2 regions of the Rhizobium sp. 10N427 genome follow, and region 2 is predicted to be linked to the other one. Evidence: riboswitches for the same ligand, from Rfam matches in the RefSeq annotation. Region 2 holds a riboswitch; the other holds the start of a gene.
What was found. A riboswitch is a leader RNA that binds a small molecule or an ion and turns the genes downstream of it on or off. The one in region 2 is predicted to bind thiamine pyrophosphate.
Positions count from the first base shown of each region.

Region 1: linked by a shared signal. The riboswitch ahead of thiB (thiamine ABC transporter substrate binding subunit) and the one ahead of AC1DIJ_RS01695 (ABC transporter permease) in region 2 are both predicted to bind thiamine pyrophosphate.

Region 1 covers NZ_JBFTID010000003.1:198,679-202,341, reverse strand. The annotation lists gene AC1DIJ_RS08425 (MarR family winged helix-turn-helix transcriptional regulator) at 1-189, opposite strand, end outside; gene AC1DIJ_RS08420 (MDR family MFS transporter) at 305-1,840, shown strand; TPP riboswitch at 1,895-2,009, shown strand; gene thiB (thiamine ABC transporter substrate binding subunit) at 2,058-3,080, shown strand; gene thiP (thiamine/thiamine pyrophosphate ABC transporter permease ThiP) at 3,080-3,663, shown strand, end outside.
Region 2 covers NZ_JBFTID010000001.1:383,432-387,094, reverse strand. The annotation lists gene AC1DIJ_RS01710 (sugar ABC transporter substrate-binding protein) at 1-230, shown strand, start outside; gene AC1DIJ_RS01705 (hypothetical protein) at 305-550, opposite strand; gene AC1DIJ_RS01700 (outer membrane protein) at 731-1,363, opposite strand; TPP riboswitch at 1,505-1,607, shown strand; gene AC1DIJ_RS01695 (ABC transporter permease) at 1,720-2,460, shown strand; gene AC1DIJ_RS01690 (ABC transporter substrate-binding protein) at 2,494-3,432, shown strand; gene minC (septum site-determining protein MinC) at 3,564-3,663, shown strand, end outside.

The DNA of each region.
Region 1 (3,663 bases), on a different contig from region 2:
CACGGCGTCAAGAACATCGAGGTGCGAGAGTTCGAGATCCGGCGCCACGCTCTGGATTGCCAGACGCCCGATCAGCCGGCGCCCGGTCATCAGCTTCATGCGTGTCATGCTCTGGCCGATGCTGGAAACGCTTTCGTTCTCCAGTGACAGCGGATCAAGCTCGTGAATGCGGGCGGGTTTCTCGTTCATGCGCCGAGCATAACAGAAGGCTTGCGCGAAGGAAATATGCCTGCGTCATTCTGGTGTCATTGACATTTATATGCTTTTGTCACATAAATTGGCGATCAAGATTGGAACTGTCTTCATGGATATGCAGCTTGCCTCCCAGCCGCTCGTGACGGATCCCCGCCGCAGGCTTATTCTCTTCCTGTTTCTGATGACCGCGATGTTCATGGCAACGCTGGACAATCAGATCGTCTCGACGGCGCTGCCGACCATCGTCGGCGAATTCGGCCACCTCGAACGCTTCGGCTGGATCGGCTCCGCCTATCTGCTGTCGCTGAGCGCCGTCATGCCCGTCTATGGCAAGCTCGGTGACCTCTTCGGCCGCAAATACGTGATGATGACCGCAATCGCGATCTTCACCGTCGGCTCCGCCGTTTGTGGTCTCGCCGTCTCGATGAACACGCTGATCGCCGCCCGCGTGCTCCAGGGCCTGGGCGGCGGCGGCATCATGGTATCGATCTTCGCCGTCAATGCCGATCTCTTCGAGCCGCGCGAACGAGCCCGCTACCAGAGCTATTCCAGCCTGGTGCTGATGGCCTCGAGCGCCATCGGCCCCGTTCTCGGCGGCATGATGAGCGATCTCTTCGGCTGGCGCTCGATCTTCYTCGTCAACGTCCCGATCGGTTTCCTTGTCTTGATCGGCCTCGCGCTGATGCTACCCTACCGCAAACCGCACCGCCGTCCGAAGATCGACTATGCCGGCGCCCTTCTGCTGGCGATGACGACGACGAGCATCGTGCTGATGGCCGATGGCAGCGAACTGTTCGGCTCGATCCTGGCGCCGCAGAGCCTGGGGATCATCGGTATCGGCGCGCTTTGCGCCATCGCCTGGGTCTTCGTCGAGCGCCGCGCCGCCGAACCGATCGTGCCGCTGTCGCTGTTCCGCAACCCGACCTTCCCGCTTTTCCTGATCATGTCGATTACCGGCGGTGGCATCGCTATCGGCATGGCCAATTACTTCGCGCTGTTCCTGCAGACGACCACGGGCCTGTCGCCCTCGCATGCCGGCCTGCTCTTCGTCATGTTGACCGGCGGCCTCGTCTGCGGCTCGCTCTTTGCCGGGCGCATGATCTCGCGCACCGGACGCTACAAGCCCTTCGCCATCGCCAGCCTCTCCTGCAGCGCTGTGGCCTTTGCACTCCTGACGCAGGTCCATGCCGGTACGCCGCTGCCGATTATAGGCTTGCTGATGATGCTGCACGGCATCGGCATCGGTCTGTCGCAGCAGGTGCCTGTGATCGGCGTCCAGAACGCCGCTCCGGCGCGTGACGTCGGCGCCGCCACCGGCTCCGTCACGTTGTCACGCATGGGTGGCGCATCGATCGCCATCTCGATTTATGGCGCCATCATCGGCTCGCAGCTTGCAAAAGTCGGCGTCTCCATTCCGGGCGTTGCCGATATCGAGCAGCTGACGCCAAAGATGATGGCAGCCCTCCCGGAAGCCAGCCGCCAGGCTGTCGCCGATGCCTATGCCAGCGCCTTCACGCCGCTATTCATGACCTCCTGCGCCTTTGCTTTGATTGGATTGATTGCAGCGCTTTCGCTGAAACCGGTCCAGTTGCCGCGCCACGGCGAGACCAAGAACGCGGCCGCGGCGGCCGAAGCCGCCGAGTAAAAGCAAGGGCGCGCTGCGCCCTTGTCATAAAGCCTTCATCGCTATACATCTGCCAACGCTCTAACGGGGTGCCCTGTATCCGCAAGGATATCTGGCTGAGAGGCTTTCAAGCCAACCCGCGGAACCTGATCCGGCTAACACCGGCGGAGGGATTAGACGCGTGACACCAGGCACCGCCCTTTTCCCCATGACACAACTTTTTAGGAGGAGGCGCGCCATGCCCGGCCGCAAACCATTGATCGCATCATTCGCCACGGCTTTCCTTGCCGCAACCGTCACTCTGTCGCAGGCGCAGGCCGCGGACAAGACGCTGACGGTCTACACCTACGAGAGCTTCACCTCGGAATGGGGCCCCGGCCCCAAGGTCAAGGAAGCCTTCGAGAAGACCTGCGCCTGCACGGTCAATTTCGTCAGCGTCGCCGATGGCGTGGCGCTTCTCTCCCGCCTCAAGCTCGAAGGCGCCTCGACCAAGGCCGACGTCGTGCTCGGCATCGATACCAACCTGATCACCGAAGCCAAGGATACCGGCCTGTTCGACGTAAGCGGCGTCGATACCAGCGCTCTCAAGGTGCCCGGCGACTTCAAGGACGATGTCTTCGTTCCCTATGACTACGGCCACTTCGCCATCATCTACGACACGCAGACCATCAAGAACCCGCCGAAAAGCATGCAGGAACTGGTCGATGGCGACCCATCGCAAAAGATCGTCATCGAGGATCCGCGCACCTCGACGCCCGGCCTTGGCCTGCTGCTCTGGGTGAAGTCCGTCTATGGCGACAAGGCGCCCGAAGCATGGACGAAGCTCAAGAGCCGCATCCTGACGGTGACGCCCGGCTGGTCTGAAGCCTATGGCCTGTTCACCAAGGGCGAGGCGCCGATGGTACTGTCCTACACGACCTCACCAGCCTATCACATGGTCGCCGAGAATACCGATCGCTATCAGGCCGCCGCTTTCTCCGAAGGTCACTATATCCAGATCGAGGTCGCCGGCCTGCTTAAGAACGCTCCTGACAAGGATCTTGCTCGTGACTTCCTGAAATTCATGGTCACACCGGGTTTCCAGGACACGATCCCGACCAACAACTGGATGATGCCTGTTGCGGCCACCTCCACGCCGCTGCCGGATGCCTTCGGCAAGCTGGTCAATCCGTCCAAGACCTTCCTGATGAGCCCGGATGAAGTCGCCAAAAAACGCAAGGCGTGGATCGACGAGTGGCTGGCAGCCATGAGCATGAACTGATGCTGCAGACGGCGGCGGAGCGGCGAAATGCGCTGGTGGGAGGGGCAATCGGCATCGCCGCCATCCTGCTTTTCATCGGCATCGCCGCCATCTCGCTTGCTGCCTCCGGCGGCAGCAATGCGTTCGCCGGCATCATCTCGGATTCCTACATTCTCCGCGTCCTTCGCTTCACGCTGCTGCAAGCCGTCCTTTCGACCTTGCTCTCCGTTATCCTGGCTCTGCCCGTCGCGCGGGCACTTGCCCGGCAACCTAACTTTCCTGGCCGTATTTGGATCATCCGGTTGATGGCCGTGCCGATGGGACTGCCCGTTCTGATCGGCGCGCTTGGGTTGATCGGCATTTGGGGACGGCAGGGCGTGCTCAATACCGCATTGCTCAAGCTCGGCCTGTCCGAACCCGTCACCATCTACGGACTGACCGGCATCTTGCTCGCCCACGTCTTCTTCAATCTGCCTTTGGCATGCCGACTGATGCTCGCCGGTCTGGAGAGACTGCCCTCCGAATACTGGCTGATGGCAAGCAATCTCGACATGCGCCCGCGCGCCGTTTTCCGCTTCATCGAATGGCCGGCGATCCGCGGCCT
Region 2 (3,663 bases):
CCACGGAGAAGATCATCGTCGCCGGTATCGACGCCACGCCGGAAGCCCTGCAGGCGATGAAGGCGGGCGACCTGAAGGTCACGGTCTTCCAGGATGCCAAGGGTCAGGGCAAGGGTTCGATCGATGCGGCTTTGAAGGCGATCAAGGGCGAAAAGATCGACCGCGAGGTCTGGATCCCGTTCCAACTGGTGACGGAGAAGAACATGGCGGACTTCGAACATCTGAACTGAGGCGCGGCTCGCCTCACGGGCCGCGTCATGAAGGCCACGCAGCGCTGACCCGCTCGTGGCCTTTTCACGCGCTCTCAGGTGGCAGGAAGCGGTTCGCTGATGACGACGAAATTGGCGCAGGAATGCTCGACATTGGCAATGCGGATGCGCAACTCGCGCCGCGATGTCAGCAGGAAGAGAAACACCTTCTTGGCGCGCTGTGCCCGCCGCAGGATCTCTTCGCCGCCAAACAGCAGGCCGTCACGCTCACCGAGTTCGAAGGCCACGTGCTCGCTGTAATTCTCGTCCGTAATGGTGATTGTCCCGAGACCCGACAGCATTGTGAGCATTCCTCATCATGAGGAATGACTTTTGTCGAAGTCCTAATTTAGTGCAACACGGTGTTCCGGTTTTCCACGGGGATGTTGGAACACCTAGAGCGGACTTTTGGAAAACGGCTAGCTTCGCGTCACGCCGTGTGAAGGCGTGCCGTCCGCGATCGCGCATTTCATTCCGTCTCCTCAGAACTTGACGCCGACGCCGATCATGATCGTGTTCTGGTTCAGATCGAAATCACCGCCCGCCGCACCGCCGAAGTTGCCGCTGCCGTAGTCGGTATAGCGATACTCGCCGCGGGCAAAGATGTTCTGGGTGAAGGCGTAGTCGATACCTGCGCCGATCGTCCAGCCGTTCAGCGTGTCGGAAACATCTGAAGCCCCGGTCGGATGACCTTCTGCCCGTGCGATCGCCCAGCCGGCGGTTCCGTAGAGCAGGGCGTTGTCGAAGGCATAGCCGACGCGGGCGCGGACCGAGCCCTGCCATGTCGTCTCGACGGAGCCAAAGGCCGTGTCCTCTTCGTTCCAGTTATGGAGGACATCGCCTTCGACGCCGATCACCCAGTTATTGTCGAACTGGTAGTTGTAGCCGGCAAAGCCGCCCAGGATCCCGCCGTTGGCGTCGACATTGGATGCACCGTCAGGATCGAACGTCGTCCAGCTATAGCCACCCTCGGCACCGATATAAGGGCCCGACCAGGTGAAAACCGGCGTTATTGCCTCCGGTTCAACCGGCGCAGGCGGTGGTGTCAGGTCCGCGGCCTGGGCTGATATTCCCGCCAGCGAAGCAGCAAGAACGGTGAGAATAGCGAATTTCATATTCGGTCTCCCTAAATTGCATGACACTTAGATAGGTAGCCCTGGGCCAAAAGTCTCTAGCCCTTTCGATCACAAATGCCTGGGCGCTGCGCAGGCGGCGGATCCACCATTGACAGTCCTTTGAAAACGCGACAGTTTCCCGCCCATTCCGAGGGGAGCATCTGACGATGCTGAGATGGCGCTGAGCCGGACCCTTGAACCTGATCCGGGTCATGCCGGCGTAGGAACGGAACAAGATGCCGCCGGTATCTCCCTTCGTCTTCGCTTTGCCTGGATCTCCATTGCCGTCTGGAGATCGCTTCGCAATGTCTGTTCTGCTGCGCTCACGCCCCTCAGTTTCCACTGACACCTGAACGATGCGCCCTCTCAACGCTCTCTATGGTGCAGTTTTGCTGCTTGCGATCTGGCAGGTGGTCATCTGGCTGTTTGCGCCGGCGCATTTCATCCTGCCTTCACCGCTGTCGGTCGCTTCGGTCTTTGTGCGGCAGCCGCTGTTCCTGCTGGAGCAGAGCCTGACGACGGCGCTTGAGATCGTGCTGGGATACGTCTGCGGAGCAATCTCAGGTGCGGCGGCGGCCTTCGTGCTGTCGGCCTTTCCGGCCGCCGGGGCGCTGGTCTGGCCGCTGGTGCTGATCCTGCAGGCCTTCCCGGTCTTTGTGCTGGCGCCGATCCTGGTCATTTGGCTCGGCTTCGGCATGGCTTCCAAGGTCGCCATGGCAACGATCATCATCTTTTTTCCCGTCGCTTCGGCTTTTGCCGACGGGCTGCGCAGGACCGAGCGCGATATCCTCGATGCCGTATCGCTGACAAATGCCAGCCACTGGCAGACGCTGGTCCGCATCCGGATGCCGCTTGCCGTTCCGGCACTCGTTTCAGGTCTGAGGATCGCTGCGCCGCTGGCGCCGCTCGGCGCCGTGATCGGCGAATGGGTCGGCGCGTCGGCAGGCCTCGGCTTCGTCATGGTCCAGGCCAATGCGCGCATGCAGACCGACATGGTCTTTGCCGCCATGGCGGTGCTGGCGGCGATGACGCTGATCTGCCGGGTGGTGGTCGACAGGCTCACCTCCGGCTGGACGCCGTGGGCAACCACGCGCTGAACGATTTTCAAACTGCACATTCATGGAGCAAACATGCTGCGTCTGATATCCGCCACCTTCCTTGCCCTTGTGGCGCTCGCTTCGCCGTCGCTTGCCAACCACAAGCTGACAGTGATGCTGGAATGGTTCGTCAACCCCGACCACGCACCGCTGGTCATCGCCGGGCAGAAGGGCCTGTTTGCCGCGCAAGGGCTGGATGTCGAGCTCATCCCGCCTGCCGATCCCTCGGCGGTGCCGCGGCTGATTTCCGCCAAGCAGGCTGATATCGGCATCCATTACCAGCCCAACCTCTACCTCGACCACGAAGCCGGACTGCCGCTGGTGCGGGTCGGCACGCTGGTCGAGACGCCGCTCAACACCGTCACCGTGCTTGCCGATGGACCGATCAAGAGTCTTGCCGATCTGAAGGGCAAGAAGGTCGGCTTTTCCGTCACCGGCTTTGAAGACGCGATGCTGAAGCGGATGCTGGAAAACGCCGGTCTCACGAAAGAAGACGTAGAGCTGGTCAACGTCAATTTCGCCCTGTCGCCATCGCTGATCGCAGGCAAGGTCGATGCCAATGTCGGCGGCTTCCGCAATTTCGAGCTGACGCAGATGAAGCTCGAAGGACATGAGGGCAAGGCGTTCTTTCCAGAAGAAAACGGCGTGCCGCCCTATGACGAGCTGATCTTCGTCACCCATCGCGATTCGATCGCCGATCCGCGGCTGCCACGTTTCCTCGCGGCCGTCGAACAGGCCTCGATCTTCATCACCAACCACCCCAAGGAAGCCTGGCAGCTGTTCGTCAAGGCCTACCCCAATCTCGACGACGAGCTGAACCGCACAGCATTCTTCGACACGCTGCCGCGCTTCGCCAAGCGTCCTGCGGCGCTCGATACCGGCCGCTACCAGCGGTTCGGGACCTTCATGCAGGAGATGGGTCTGGTGAAGACCGCGCCCGATGTTGCGGACCTTGCCGTCGAGGTAAAATAGCCCTGTGGCGGCCCTGCCACGGCGCCGTGCAAATGTCCCCGGCCGTTAACTGAACGTTGTGGCCGGGGCCACGCGTTAACTATTTGTTAACCACGAAGCAGGTACACCGAAGCAATCAAAAATTAACCAAGATTGCTAATGTGTTAACCGACGCGCGCTCCATCCGTATCAAAGGCCGTTCGTTCCTGGCGGTCGTTTTGACGCCCGATCTGCCCTTCGATGAATGGCTGG